Regions from separate parts of the Vibrio sp. R15-SG3-ISO1A genome, predicted to be linked through region 2. Evidence: predicted binding sites of a transcription regulator. Region 2 holds the regulator's gene; each other region holds the start of a gene.

What was found. Region 2 encodes MetJ, which represses methionine synthesis genes. Its sites were predicted from a motif close to TTAGACNTNTANANGTCTAA; they were not measured.
Region 1: a site for MetJ is predicted at 2,521-2,540, ahead of metK (methionine adenosyltransferase). Genes of this name have one in related genera too.
Region 3: a site for MetJ is predicted at 2,688-2,707, ahead of metA (homoserine O-acetyltransferase MetA). Genes of this name have one in related genera too.

Annotation. Positions count from the first base shown of each region.
Region 1 is NZ_JCBDGH010000076.1:7,539-12,786, forward strand. It holds gene epd (erythrose-4-phosphate dehydrogenase) at 1-87, opposite strand, end outside; gene tkt (transketolase) at 264-2,258, opposite strand; gene metK (methionine adenosyltransferase) at 2,616-3,770, shown strand; gene AC6R0L_RS12600 (DUF2189 domain-containing protein) at 4,256-5,056, shown strand; gene AC6R0L_RS12605 (SprT family zinc-dependent metalloprotease) at 5,147-5,248, shown strand, end outside.
Region 2 is NZ_JCBDGH010000073.1:384-5,631, reverse strand. It holds gene rpmE (50S ribosomal protein L31) at 25-246, shown strand; gene AC6R0L_RS12135 (malic enzyme-like NAD(P)-binding protein) at 487-1,767, shown strand; gene metJ (met regulon transcriptional regulator MetJ) at 1,881-2,198, opposite strand; gene AC6R0L_RS12125 (O-succinylhomoserine (thiol)-lyase) at 2,458-3,624, shown strand; partial or broken gene AC6R0L_RS12120 (bifunctional aspartate kinase/homoserine dehydrogenase II) at 3,624-5,248, shown strand, end outside.
Region 3 is NZ_JCBDGH010000095.1:13,790-19,037, reverse strand. It holds gene rlmF (23S rRNA (adenine(1618)-N(6))-methyltransferase RlmF) at 1-631, shown strand, start outside; gene pilW (type IV pilus biogenesis/stability protein PilW) at 813-1,529, opposite strand; gene metA (homoserine O-acetyltransferase MetA) at 1,724-2,665, opposite strand; gene AC6R0L_RS17195 (ATP-binding protein) at 2,848-3,243, shown strand; gene AC6R0L_RS17190 (DUF3859 domain-containing protein) at 3,213-3,650, shown strand; gene AC6R0L_RS17185 (ABC transporter permease) at 3,660-4,796, opposite strand; gene AC6R0L_RS17180 (ABC transporter permease) at 4,793-5,248, opposite strand, start outside.

The DNA.
Region 1 (5,248 bases), on a different contig from region 2:
GATCTGCTGATGTTTGCCGCTCTCGTAAACCGCGCGCAACACATTACGACCGATACGTCCAAATCCATTGATCGCAATTTTAAGCATCCTTTCCTCACCCCACCTGATTTTCGTGTCACAGATAGTAACTGAGCCCGTGCCCAGATGCGAGTTCCAATCCCCGAAACCGCATATTTCTAGAAACTAGGCACTAGGAACTAGGAACTAAAACAAAAAAACCGAGCCACTCACGACTCGGTTTCCTTCAAACTACATCGCCACAATTAAGCAAGCAGTTCTTTCGCTGTGTTCACGACGTTTTCTGTCGTGAAGCCAAACAGCTTGAACAGCTCTCCAGCAGGCGCTGATTCACCGAAGGTCGTCATACCGATGATCTTGCCGCCAAAGCCGACATACTTGTACCAGAAGTCCGCAATACCCGCTTCGATAGCGATACGTGCTGTTACGTCAGCTGGCAGTACGGATTCACGGTATGCTGCATCTTGCTTATCGAACGCATCCGTCGATGGCATCGCCACCACGCGTACTTGCTTGCGTTCAGCAGTAAGCTGCGCTGCCGCTTCAACAGCCAGTTCCACTTCAGAACCGGTGGCGATAAGGATAAGCTCTGGCTTGCCCGCGCAATCTTTTAGGATGTAACCACCCTTAGCGATATTAGCCACTTGCTCAGCGTCACGCGCTTGCTGCGCGAGGTTTTGACGAGAGAAAATCAGAGACGTTGGGCCATCTTTACGCTCAATCGCCAATTTCCAAGCGACAGCGGATTCCACTTGGTCACATGGACGCCATGTGCTCATGTTTGGCGTTAGGCGAAGTGACGCCATTTGCTCAACGGGTTGGTGCGTTGGGCCATCTTCACCCAGACCAATCGAGTCATGCGTGTACACTTGGATGTTCTGAATTTTCATCAGCGCGGCCATACGCATCGCGTTACGAGCGTACTCCATAAACATCAAGAAGGTCGCACCGTAAGGGACAAAACCGCCATGCAGCGCAATACCATTCATGATGGCCGTCATACCGAACTCACGCACACCGTAGTGAATGTAGTTACCTGAGAAATCGTCTGCTTCCAGTGATTTTGAGCCCGACCACATGGTCAAGTTGGATGGCGCAAGGTCCGCCGAACCGCCCATAAACTCAGGCAGCATTTTACCGAACGCTTCAAGCGCATTTTGAGACGCTTTGCGCGAGGCAATGTTCGCTGGGTTGGCTTGCAGATCAGCAATGATTTGATTCGCTTTCTCTTCCCATTGCGCAGGAAGCTCACCGTTGAGACGACGTTTTAGCTCTGCCGCTTCAGATGGGTACGCTGCTGCGTAAGCCTCAAACTGAGCGTTCCACGCCGCTTCAGATGCTGCGCCTGCGGATTTCGCATCCCACTGCTCATATACGTCTGCTGGAATCTCAAACGCTGGGTGCTCCCAACCTAAGAACTCACGCGCAGCTTTGATTTCGTCTGCACCTAGTGGCGCGCCGTGACAATCGTGAGAGCCCGCTTTGTTTGGTGAACCAAAACCAATGATGGTCTTAGTACAAATTAGAGTAGGGCGAGGGTCCGCTTTCGCGGCAGTGATGGCGGCGTTGATCGCCTCAGCATCATGGCCATCGACAGCTGGAATAACGTGCCAACCGTATGCTTCAAAGCGTTTTGGTGTATCGTCAGAGAACCAACCTTCAACTTCACCATCAATCGAGATTCCGTTGTCATCCCAAAAAGCGATCAGCTTGCCAAGGCCCAGAGTGCCCGCTAGTGAACACGCTTCGTGAGAGATCCCTTCCATCAAACAGCCATCACCCATGAATACGTAGGTGAAGTGGTCGATGATGTCATGGCCTTCTTTATTGAACTGCGCCGCTAATGCTTTCTCTGCCAGCGCCATGCCCACTGCGTTAGTGATGCCCTGACCAAGAGGACCAGTGGTGGTTTCTACGCCCGGAGCATAACCATATTCTGGGTGGCCCGGCGTTTTTGAATGAAGCTGACGGAAGTTTTTCAGATCGTCAATAGACAGCTCGTAACCACTTAGGTGCAGCAAAGAGTAAATCAGCATTGAGCCGTGGCCGTTTGATAGCACGAAACGGTCGCGGTTTGCCCATTCTGGGTTCGCTGGGTTGTGGTTTAAGTGTGAACGCCAAAGAACTTCGGCGATATCCGCCATCCCCATCGGTGCGCCTGGGTGACCGGAATTAGCTTGTTGAACACCATCCATGCTAAGTGCACGAATTGCATTGGCCAAGTGTTTACGAGAAGACATGTCTGCTCCTGAATGCATTAAGCGAATTGATAACTAAGGTGGGCGATAATTCTCGCAGAGCATCTGCGCGGGTGCAATCGATTACTGTCTAATCAACGCCAGATCTACGATATTTATTGCAAATTTCTCGAAGACCGCCGTTTTCGTTACTGTTTGATGCAAACGATTGCTCTTTACCTCACGCGGCGGATTGAGAAAAATACGCGTTTTTACTCTACTTAAATCACAAAAATAACTTGTAATTCGAGCACGCAAAACTAGAATAGACGTCTAGATGTAAATACACCTACATAATTTAACATTATTTTTGTGCTGGGCGAGCAATGACGCCCATCCAACAGATTAAATGGAGCTCTCATGGCTAAGCACCTGTTTACTTCTGAATCCGTATCAGAAGGCCATCCAGATAAAATTGCAGACCAAATCTCAGATGCGGTTCTCGATGCGATCCTCGAGCAAGATCCAAAAGCTCGCGTAGCGTGTGAAACCTACGTCAAGACCGGTATGGTCATGGTCGGCGGTGAAATCACCACTTCTGCATGGGTAGACATCGAAGAGTTAACGCGCCAAACCGTACGTGAAATTGGCTACGTTCACTCTGACATGGGCTTTGACGCGGATTCGTGTGCAGTGCTAAACACCATCGGTAAACAGTCTCCAGACATCAACCAAGGTGTCGACAAAGCGGATCCAAAAGAGCAAGGTGCCGGTGACCAAGGCATCATGTTTGGTTACGCATGTAACGAGACTGAAGTCCTCATGCCTGCGCCTATCACTTACTCACACCGCCTAGTGCAAAAGCAAGCGGAAGTGCGTAAGAACGGCACGCTGCCATGGTTGCGTCCAGATGCAAAATCTCAGGTTACGTTCCAGTACAACGAAGGTAAGATCGTTGGTATCGATGCGGTCGTACTGTCAACTCAGCACTGTGACTCTATCTCAACGCCGGATCTGCGCGAAGCGGTAATGGAAGAGATCATCAAGCCAGTTCTACCGGCTGAGTGGCTCAACAAAGACACTAACTTCTTCATCAACCCAACCGGTCGTTTTGTTATCGGTGGCCCAATGGGCGACTGTGGTTTGACTGGTCGTAAGATCATCGTTGATACCTACGGCGGCGCAGCGCGTCACGGTGGTGGTGCATTCTCTGGTAAAGATCCATCGAAAGTAGACCGTAGTGCCGCTTACGCAGCACGCTACGTGGCGAAAAACATCGTCGCGGCGGGTATGGCAGATCGCTGTGAAATCCAATTGTCTTACGCAATCGGTGTTGCGGATCCAACGTCTATCATGGTGGAAACGTTCGGTACTGAGAAAGTCTCGCACGACATCATCATTGAGGCGGTACGTCAGTTCTTCGATCTACGTCCATACGGCCTGCAAGAGATGCTGAACCTACTTCAGCCAATCTACAAGAAGACCGCCGCTTACGGCCACTTCGGTCGTGAAGAGTTCCCTTGGGAAGAGACGGATAAAGCCGCAGAATTGCGTGACTTCGCAGGTCTCAAGTAATCACTGAGCCACACTATTTCAGGGCTTTTGGTTCGCCAAAAGCCCTTTCTTTTGCCTGCTATCTGGCCTCCTCGCTCGCTTTGCTCACCCCGACCTCGCATCTCCACCTGTTATTGAACAAAATTTAACCGTCCAGGTTGTAATTTACGCTATTGAGGTCAATAGTTAACAATATGTTAAATGAACGCATCTAAGGATGACGTCTTTACGTATAAAAACCGACGTGACTGCCATCCCCTCTGCGCCGAGTAACACGCGCAAAGCTGGTGTTCAGCTCACGGCATCAACATGAAACTGAGAGTTCACACCCTTTAACGTCAGCGTCTAGGAGCACATCAGCGAATCGGGTCAGTACTCTCTCGTGTTTACGAACGTCTTGCGTTTACGAACGTCTTGTGTTTACAAACACGTAACAACCCCTTTTCTCGGCCACCACCCAAAAGGCAAAGAAGAGGATGAGAATCGAGATTGATCAAGGAGGAGTTATGCCTCGTACGGTTAACCCACATGACTTCAAAGAGCAAAAACATAAGGAAGTCAGCGACCACGAATACGCGCGCACCATACCGTGTAATCAGGTCAGTATCTCTGCCCCATTTCATTGGCTCGCGCTCGGCTTGCACGACTTTGTTCGCATGCCGCTGATTAGCGCTTTCTACGGCTTGTGCTTTATGGCGGCGGCCATCGGCATTGTTCTCCTCGTCCAGTGGCAAGGCACACACCTTGTGGTGATGCCCAGTCTGGTCGTCTATATGCTCATTGGGCCTTTTTTAGCGCTCGGTTTGTATGACGCAAGCTGGGAGCGAGAGCGCGGACATAAACCCAGTTTGCTTCACTCGATGAAAGCCATCGGGCGCAACTCCACCTCACAATGGGCGTTTGCCGTGCTGCTTGCGGTGTGTATGATTTTTTGGATGCGTATCGCGGCGCTGCTGCATGCACTTTACCCTTCAGTACAAGGGGCGCCGTTGAGCGACTTCCTCCCCTTCTTGATCATCGGCTCATTAGTGGGTTTAGTGCTGGCGTGTGTTGTGTTCAGTATCTCAGCGTTTGCCATTCCGCTGATGATGGAGAGACGCGTGGATATGATGACTGGCGTATTCAGTAGCTTTAACGCCGTCAAATCCAACATTGGTGCCATGATCGTCTGGGCTGCGATCATTTGCGGCGGGATCTTAATTGGCTTTGCCACTTATGGTATCGGGATGCTCTTTACGATGCCGATACTCGGCTACGCCACTTGGCACGCGTATCATGAGGTGATTAAGAAACGCCATCACCCTTAACATGTGGCCTATTTGAGGTATAGTGAACGCCCCGAGCTCTCTCGGGGCGTTTTTTTATCCTGTATCTCTGCCAGCGAAGATGAGTCACCAGTGGATTTAACCCTCACCTATTCAACTCAGCGAGTGATCGCGCAATGCATCGAGCAAGCCCGCCAAGCGTTCGGCCGGCCGTTTCCTATGCCAACGCTCTCG
Region 2 (5,248 bases):
CACGGCCTATATTGAGGTTACCCCATGAAAGCTGGAATCCACCCAGAATACAAAGCAGTAGCAGCAACTTGTTCTTGTGGCAACACATTTGAGTTCAAATCTACTCTAGACAAAGAATCAATCCACCTAGACGTATGTGACAAATGTCACCCATTCTACACTGGTAAGCAACGTATCGTTGATACAGGCGGCCGTGTAGATCGCTTCAACAAGCGTTTCGGTGCTCTATCAAGCGGTAAGAAGTAATTCCTTCTCGCGGATAGGAAAAAGGACGCTGCGGCGTCCTTTTTTGTTGCCAAAGATTTAGAGCAATTAACCTATTCACATTAAAACCCGCAGTCATATCTCTTTCTATCTGGTCTAATCTCCAGTCATTTCCCACATATTACCCTACTCGCTCGCATTCTAACCTAGGCAGCTTGACTCAGTTCCTCTAAAATGATTAACCCCCTTTGTGCTGAATCATTTTAACGAGTACCTATTTCTATGCCTGATGACCACCGTCAAGACCTGACCCCTGAAGAACAATTTCGCCAAAAAGCGCTCGACTACCATGCCTTTCCAAAACCAGGCAAGATCTCTGTCGAGCTGACCACCCAAGCAGAAACCGCGCAAGATCTCGCGCTCGCCTACAGCCCAGGCGTGGCCGAGCCGGTACGAGAGATCGCTCAAAACCCCGATAATGTCTATAAGTACACTGCAAAAGGCAATATGGTGGCAGTGATCTCCAACGGCACAGCGATTCTTGGCCTAGGTAATCTTGGCCCACTGGCATCAAAGCCCGTGATGGAAGGCAAAGCCCTGCTGTTTAAGCGCTTTGCAGGTTTGGACTCCATCGACATCGAAGTCAAACATCGCACGATCGATGAATTTGTCGACACGGTCGCCAACATCGCGGATACCTTCGGCGGCATCAACTTAGAAGACATCAAAGCGCCAGACTGCTTTGAAATCGAAAAACAATTAATTGAGCGCTGTGATGTGCCAGTCTTCCATGATGACCAACACGGTACCGCCATTGTGACGGCTGCTGGCATGCTCAACGCCATTGAGCTGCAAGGTAAAAAACTGGAAGACGCCGTGATTGTCTGTCTGGGTGCCGGCGCGGCAGCCATCGCTTGTATGGAACTGCTGATCAAGTGCGGCGCGATGCGCGAGAAAATTTACATGCTGGATCGCAAAGGTGTGATCCACACTCGACGTGATGATCTCAACGAATACAAACAACTGTTTGCCAACAACACCGACAAACGTACGCTGCAAGATGTCATCGATGGCGCCGATCTGTTCCTTGGCGTTTCTGGTCCTAACCTGTTATCGCCAGATGATCTTAAATTGATGGCCGACAAACCCATCGTGTTTGCCTGCTCTAATCCAGATCCTGAGATCAAACCTGAGCTCGCTCATGATGTGCGCAATGACCTCATTATGGGTACAGGTCGCAGTGACTACCCGAACCAAGTCAACAACGTACTTTGCTTCCCGTTTATTTTCCGTGGCGCACTGGATGTACGTGCTAGCGAGATCAACGATGAGATGAAGCTCGCTGCCGTAGCGGCCATCCGTCAACTGGCGAAGGAAGAGGTCCCTGCCAATGTTCTGACCGCCGCGGGTGTGGATTCACTCTCGTTTGGCCCAGACTACATTATTCCAAAACCGATGGACCCAAGACTACTCCCCCGCGTCGCCAAAGCGGTCGCGTTAGCCGCGGTAGAATCCGGGGTGGCACGCATTGAGCTGCCTGACCATTACATGGATATCGAGTAACCTTGACGCCCACTACCAGCCACGACCGTTGTCTCTGGCTGAGCAAAAACAACAAAGCCGCTGACGATGTCAGCGGCTTTTGCATTCAAATTCAGTGCAAAACAGGGCCAGCGTTAGTCGTCAAACGCCTCAAACTCAATCCCCATCTCCGTCATCAGCTTTTTCACTTCAGCGGGAATATCATCTGGACGGTCTTTACGCAAATCTTCATCCGTCGGTAATGGTTGACCTGTGTAAGCGTGCAAGAACGCTTCACACAACAACTCACTGTTGGTGGCATGACGCAGGTTGTTGATCTGGCGGCGCGTACGCTCGTCTGTTAATACCTTAAGGACTTTAAGTGGGATGGAGACCGTGATTTTTTTCACTTGCTCACTTTTCTTACCGTGTTCTGCGTATGGGCTAATGTATTCGCCATTCCAGTCTGCCATTGCGCACCTTTATATTTGCGTATGAGTGTTTAAACCACAATTTTAACGGTATTTATGGCTACAAGCAAAGACATATAGACGTCTAGAAGTGTTGACGTCTTAAAAAATGAGAAGTAAAGTGGTTGGCGATAGGAGTGAATCGGCCCAAACTGTGAGTGTGTCGCAGCACTACACCACATTGGGTGCCGGATACACCTGATAAGCAACAGGTATATCTCATTCCCTAAAACAAGTCACTACTGTTCGCAAGGAAAACGCTATGAGCACGCGCAAACCCGCCACCATCGCGGTACGTACTGGTATCGAGTCAGACACCCAACATCACGCTGTCGTTCCCCCTATTTATCTCTCGACCAATTATGGCTTTCCGGCGTTTGGTGAAGTGCCGAAATACGATTACACGCGTTCTGGTAACCCGAACCGTGGCCTGCTTGAAACGGCGCTGTATGAGTTAGAAGGTGGAGAAGGCGCTGTAGTGACCAATTGTGGCACCTCAGCGCTCAACCTTTGGGTCTCTGCGTTTGTCGGTCCAGATGATTTGATTGTCGCGCCACACGATTGCTACGGTGGCACCTATCGACTCTTCAATACCCGCGCGCAAAAGGGCGACTTCAACGTGTTGTTCGTCGACCAATCCGATGACGCAGCCTTGACCGCCGCCATCAACCAGAAACCCAAGCTTATCCTGTTGGAAACGCCATCAAATCCTTTGGTGCGTGTGGTGGATGTCGAGAAAGCCTGCCAGCAAGCGAAACAAGTCGGCGCACTGGTCGCGGTTGACAATACCTTCTTAACCCCGATTTTCCAGAAGCCACTCGAACTGGGTGCGGATTTCGTTATTCACTCAACCACCAAATACATCAACGGTCACTCCGATGTGATTGGCGGCGTGGTGATCACCAAAACCAAAGCGCACGCTGAAGAACTGGCTTGGTGGGGCAACTGCATTGGGGCCACCGGCACGCCGTTTGATAGCTACATGACGCTGCGTGGCATCCGCACGTTGGGCGCACGAATGAAGGTGCACGAACAAAGCTCGGCAAACATTCTCGACTTTCTGAAAACAGAGTCACTGGTTGGCCGCATCTATCACCCAAGCTTGCCGGATCACCCTGGTCATGACATCGCCAAGAAACAACAATCAGGCTTTGGTTCTATGCTCAGCTTCGAGTTCGCTGGCAGCTTTGAAGAACTGAAACAGTTTGTCGGTGAGCTGAAACTCTTCTCGCTTGCAGAATCGCTAGGCGGCGTAGAAAGCCTCATTTGTCACCCAGCGTCAATGACCCACCGTGCGATGGGCGAAGAGGCGTTGGCCGAGGCAGGTGTCTCTCAGCAACTGCTGCGTCTGTCTGTCGGTCTTGAAGATGCCGATGACCTGATTGACGATCTCAAGCAAGCCTTTAACTGTGTGAAGGAGTCCGCGTAATGACGACATCGCGTCAACTGCATAAATTTGGTGGTAGCAGCTTAGCGGATCCGGAGTGCTACCGCCGGGTAGTCACCATACTCAAAGAATACTCTGGCAGCGATGATCTGATCGTTGTCTCAGCGGCCGGTAAAACCACCAATCATTTGATTGAATTTACCGAAGCGCTCTATAAAGACGGCCGCCTTGCCCATGAAGCGTTGCAGTCGGTACGACAATTCCAAACAGGGCTTATCGAAGCCTTGATTGACAGTGACGACGAACAAGCGCACATGCTGGCGACGCTCAAAGACGAGTTCACCACCCTCGGCGAATTAAGCGCCCCGTTAAGCGAGGCGGAGCGAGCTGCGGTACTTGGCCACGGTGAAATGTGGTCCTCAAGACTGCTCGCCGCGCTATTGAATCAAGCGGGTTTACCAGCCATCGCGCAAGACTCTCGCACTTTCTTACGGGCAGAAACCGGCACGCAACCTGAAGTGGATCGTGGTCAGTCCTACCCACTACTGAAGGAAATTTTGGCGCAACACTCACAGCGTCGTCTGGTGTTTACCGGCTTTATGGCGCAAAACCAAGCAGGCCAAACCGTGCTGCTTGGCCGAAACGGATCCGATTACTCTGCCACCGTGATTGGCGCGCTCGCAGAGGTCAGTCGCGTCACGATTTGGAGTGACGTTGCTGGCGTATACAGCGCAGACCCTCGCCTTGTCAGTGATGCTTGTCTTCTGCCCCTATTGCGACTGGATGAAGCAAGTGAACTGGCACGCCTTGCCGCCCCCGTGCTGCATAGCCGTACCTTGCAGCCTGTCGCTCAAAGTACGATGGACTTACACTTGCGCTGCAGTTACGACCCTGAATCTGGCTCTAGCCGCATTGAGCGCGTCCTCGCCTCTGGGCGTGGTGCCAAGATCATCTCCTCACTCAATGACGTGTTGTTGATTCAGTTAAACTTCGCCTCTGGCCATGATTTCAATCGCATGGAAAAAGAAGTGCTGAGCAGTTTGAAACGCGCCCAACTTGAACCTCTAACTTATGAAGTCCAAGCGGATAAGCACTCATTACGCCTAGCTTATACCTCCGAAATTGCAGGGGGCGCTTTAGGCTTCTTACAAGATTCCGCCATTGCAGCAGAAATTAAACTCAAAGAGGGCTACGCCCTTGTCGCTGCGGTGGGCGCTGGTGTCACCAACAACGCCAACCACTGTTACGGCTTTTACCAGAAGCTCAAGTCATCGCCTGTCGAGTTCATCTCTGAATCTCGTTCCGGTCTCAGTTTGGTGGCTGTCTTACGCCGCACCGAAACCGAACCACTCGTTAAGGCGATTCACAACCAACTTTTCCAAGCACAAAAACGAGTCGGCATCGCCCTATGCGGCAAAGGCAACATTGGCTCCAGTTGGTTAACCCTGTTTGCAGAACAAAAAGCAGAGCTAGAAAAGCGTCGTGGAATGAGTTTTGAGCTCGTGGCGGTGATCGACAGCCAAACCTATTGGTTTAATGACCAAGGCATCGATCCTAGCGCGGTCAGTGAGCATTTCGATGAAGAGTCTATCCCTTATCAGCAAGGCGAGTGGATCCAGCGCCTCGGTGCGATTCAGGGCTATGACGATGTGGTCGTACTCGACGT
Region 3 (5,248 bases), on a different contig from region 2:
TGGCGCGGTGGATTATGGCTGGCACTACGTTGGCAGTGATGTGGACGAGGTTTCAGTGGACAATGCCAATCAGATCACGAGCGCCAATGGGGTGTTGAAAGGCAAAATTGAAAGCCGATTGCAGCGTGACTCTCGGTTTGTGTTTAAACACATTATCGCCAAAGGCGAGCGTTATGCGCTGACGACCTGCAATCCGCCGTTTCATAAATCCCTTGAAGAGGCGCAGCAAGGCAGCGAGAAAAAACTGGCTAATTTAAGTCGCAATAGGACCAAAAAAGGCAGCAACAAGGCCGCCGCCGCCAATGCACCACGACACAAAACGCAGCAAGGTTCGCCTATACTTAATTTTGGTGGGCAGAAAGCGGAACTGTGGTGTCCGGGTGGTGAAGCCGCGTTTGTGAAAAAGATGGCGTTTGAAAGTCGAGATGTGGCATCGCAAGTCCTTTGGTTCTCCACCTTGATCTCAAAGAAAGAGAATGTCCGTTGGCTGCGTAAAAATCTTGAAAAAGCCGGAGCGCTGGAAGTGCGCGTGGTTGAGATGAGCCAAGGGCAGAAAGTGAGCCGTTTTATGGCTTGGACGTTTCATGATAAAGCCAAGCGCGCCACTTGGTTTGATACCAAACCCCGTTAACCACTGATACCAATAGATGAGGAGGGCATATGGAGTTTGAGATTTATATGCCCTGTGAGCCCAGCTGGATTTGCGATAGCTTTCTTGCGCTGTTCGCGTTGCTGCTGTTGTGGGGACTGGGTTATTTTGTGCTGATCTTGTATCGAGAATACAAAAAAATTCACAAACGAAAATGATCAGTTTATCCGTTCGAGAGCGCTTCTAACTGCTTACGATACTTCTCTTCTAACGCGCTGTTCCCGGCGCGCTCTTCCAACTCGATCAGTAGGGCCAATGAGGCTTGTTGCACGCCAAACTGCTGGTGGAAGTTCATCAAGCGTATTCGCGCTGATGTGTATTCACCTTGCTCTATTTCAAGTTTAGTCAGGCGCAGCAGCGAGGTGACACGGCGCGGGTCGTGATCCAATGTGCGTTTGAAATAACCCATGGCTTGTTCGGGTTTGCCCGCTTTCAATGCACAGAGTGCCGCATTTTCATAGCTGGCGGAAATCAGGTAGTAGTAGGGCTGCTCAATGGCTCGATTAAACAGTTGATCAGCCTGAGGATAGCGTTCTTGTTTGCATAAAAACGTGCCGTAGTTGTTCATTACATTACCGTTTCTCGGGTGCTGTCTCAGCGCCGTTTTATACAGTTTTTCAGCGTCCGCTTCTTCACCGACTTGCTCGAAATAGTGCGCCATCGCCAATTGTGCTCGGTAATAACTTTTATCGTGCTGAAGGGCTTTTTCCAGATTTTCGCGGGCTTTAACCATATCACCCTGCTGTAAGTAACCCATGCCAAGGGCTAAGCGCGCATCGGCTTTTTCTCGTGGGTTGGCATTGAGCTCAGGCTCAGCGTTATTGTCCACCGTGACACAGGCAGAGAGAAGTAACACCAAAGGAAGGAGAAGGGTACGCATATTCGTTCAACTTTTGTGGTTCAGTAACAGATAACAAGCTTGTGCTTTTTTATACCTGATCCCATCTGGTGTTTGCGCCGATGAGTGAGACTCTGCGAGGGGTTTATCAGTTTCTTAGTGTGGGCGGAAAAAGAATGCGAGCGAGGGCGCGCTTGCGCCCTCGTATTCGGTGACAGGGTGTTGCCCTAGACGCGTTAATCGTCTTTGGTGAAGTTGGCTTCGCTGAAGTGATCCAAATCGTATGGCGTTTGCTGGTAGACGCAGTAGTTCAACCAGTTGGCAAATAGCAGGTGTCCATGACTGCGCCAACTTGCGCACGGTTTGTTGTCAGGATTGTTGTTGGGGTAGTAGTTGACCGGAATCGCCGGTTCCATTCCCTCACTTAGATCGCGGATGTACTCATTGTGCAGGGTGTGTGAGTCATACTCTGGATGGCCCGTCACAAACACATTGCGCTTATCTTTGGTAGCCGCCAAGTAAACGCCAGCCACGTCTGAGGTGGCCAAGATGTCGAGATCCGTATGCTCGGCGAGATACTCCGGTGAGAAATCAGCGTAGCGAGAATGCGGTGCTAAAAAGGTGTCGTCAAAACCACGCAGAATGGGGTGAAACTCATGATGAATTTGATGTTGATACACACCGGAGAGCTTCTCTTTGCGAGTGCGCTTAGGCAAATTGTAGAGCAGCTTTAATCCTGCCTGTGCGGCCCAGCAGACGTATAAGGTCGAGGTGACGTGCTCTTTCGCCCAGTTCATGATGGTTTTGAGGTGGTCCCAATAAATCACGTCTTCAAACTGGACCAGACCGAGCGGCGCACCGGTGATGATCAAACCATCGAAATTGCGTTTTTTGATCATCTCAAATTGTCGGTAAAAGTTGTCTAGGTGCTCGGTTGGCGTATTTTTACTCGGGCGATCATCAATGCGCAGCAGTTCAATATCGACCTGCAATGGGCTATTGGACAAGAGGCGTAAAAATTGCGTCTCTGTCTCAATTTTTTTTGGCATAAGATTGAGGATCAACACCTTAAGTGGACGAATTTCCTGCGTAGAGGCACGCGATTCGCTCATGATGAAGATATTTTCCTGACGCAGTACATCAGTGGCAGGCAATTGATCGGGGATCTTAATGGGCACAGCTTTCTCCCTAAGCTCTGTTATGGACGTCTATACATCTAAACTTACCCGAATCAGTATGAGATGTCGATAGCATTTTTAGGCCAAATTGGTTTACTATCTGCGCCTCGAACTTGGTGAGACTATGTCGGCGCAGCCACAGACAAATCAGCGGACATCGGCCGCAAGGGAGTAATAGAGCGGTGAAATTGACCTTAATTCGTGGTCTGCCAGGTTCTGGCAAAAGCACCCTAGCGAAAACACTGCCAGCGGTGCACCTTGAAGCGGATATGTATTTTATCGCTGACGATGGCGTTTACCGCTATGACAAAGCGAAAATTTCCGATGCGCACGAGTGGTGCAGAGCTGAGGTCAAACGTGCGCTGACCAACAAGCAGGACGTGGTTGTCTCCAATACTTTTGTCCAGCGCTGGGAAATCGCGCCGTACTACCGCCTCGCCAAGCAATTTGGCGCTGAGTTTGTGGTGATGGAGTGCACTGGGCAATTTCAAAATATCCACGGCGTTGAGCGCAGTACAATCGAACACATGAAAAAACGGTGGCAGACATGGCAAAGCGATCGCCCGTTGTTGAAATGACCTCTTACGGTATTTACGACCAATGGGACTCCAAATCAAAACATCTTCCTAAAATACAAGCGTTTACCACTAAGGTTCCGGCTGACGAGGACGTCGAGTTTGGCTTTATCGTCAACATCAAAAAAGCCAAAGGTGCGCTGATTGAGTTTTGTATCGATCATCCCGGTATCTTAGGCAAAAAAGGCCAGACGTTAGCGCCTTTCACCGGCGAGTTGCACGTGGGCAGCAACGATTGGGATTTCTACTTGGGCGATACAATTCAACTGCTTCATCCAGACGGCGGTTTAGAGTCGAATTTGGGGCATTGGCACATGAGCATCGAGATGGACGGACGCGTGATTGCACAAAAGACCTTCGATGTGTATGGCCGGGATGAAAATGAGTTTTGGCGCCGCCGAGGTTTTTAAACGCGGCGCTCAAACGTTATCGCGGCGATGTTCACGCAATGCGCGCCAAGCCATGAGGATCCAACCCAGTGCTTGCACCCACAGCAGTGCGTATTGCGCCGCGACTTGATGCCAGTTTCCCCCCATCTGGTTTAAACGCAAGAATGCTTGGATGGCGGGCGTACTAGGAAAAAGCTGCGATAGCCAAACGATGCCATCGGGAATCGCCTCGAGCGGCCAGATAAACCCCGCACTAAAAATCAGCGGCATTGAGCTGATTAATACCACTAGTGTCACCAGCTCTCGTCTTGGTACTATTGTACCCAGCCAAATGCCTATCGCGCAGGATGCCAATAAGAAAGGCAGCAATAGAGTGACAAGCTCGGCAAGGTTTGCCAACTGCGCGACGCCGTGCAAGCGAAAACTCGGCCCGAAGTAATAGCCGCTTAGTACCAAGTAAATACTCGTCAGCAGCACCATTCGTCCCCCTATTAAGGCGAGAGGGCTGACGTTAGACCAATAGCCACGACCATGCTTTTGTGTGCCTTGCATCAACCCCGCTGCCATCGCCAGCGTTTGCTGCAAAATCAGCACAAACACCGCAGGCACCACATAATCGACATAGCCCATTTGCGGGTTAAAAGTGGGTTTGAGGTTGAGCTTGGTGGGCGCGAAGTGATTGGCCGCTGCGCTCAGTGGCTCACCATCAACAAGCAATTTCGCCACTGTGGTTTGCGCCGCTAGCGTGCCACCCGCTTGTCCCAAGCCTTCGACAATGGTGCCGTAGACCAAAAAGTAAGAGGCATCCCCCGCGTAAGCCAAGGTCGGGCTTTTACCTAACATCAGATCTTTATAGAAATGCTCTGGGATCACCAAAATGCCGCTAATATCGCCGCTTAAAAAGGCCACTTTGGCCGCTTCTATGCTTGAGTCACGCCGCACGATGTGCACTTGGGGTGTCGCATCTACCATGCGCTCTAGCTGATAGCTGGTTTGGCTTTTGTCCAAGTTCACCACGCTGATGACTTGCTCGCGTGGGGTTTGGTAAGAGTAGGGCATCGGGTAGAGAAACGAGTAAAACACGACGCCACCAAACACCGTGAGAAGTACCACAGGATTATGCAGCAGCGCCTTTAGCTCCGCTTTCAGCAGTGCGGTAAACGTCATGATTGGTGCTCCTTAAGTTCCGCGCGCGCGTGCCTTTTTGTGTCATTTGCAGCGTTAATAGCACTGTTGAGGTGCTTGCGAGCGAGAAGAAGACACAGCAGCGCTGGTAGCAGATAGCCAAGCAGTGGAGTCAGATGCATCAGTGTGGTGAGCGCCGATGCGCCATAGCTGACTTGGCCCACCTGCGCTTCAATATAGTGACTGATGGGCAAGAGTGAACGCCAAGCTTGGGCGAGCGGCGACATGTCAGAGACCGGGAAAGTGATACCCATAAAGGCAAAACTTGGCGCTGTAAACGCGCCGGCAAAGCTCATCGCTCTCGCGGGATCTAAGGTCAAAAAGAAGAACACACTGCCCATGGCCATACACGCGAGTATGGTCGGCACTTGCGCGGCGAACAACACCCAAAGGTTGCCTTGCATCGGCCACTGTAAGCCCGAATAAAACCAGAC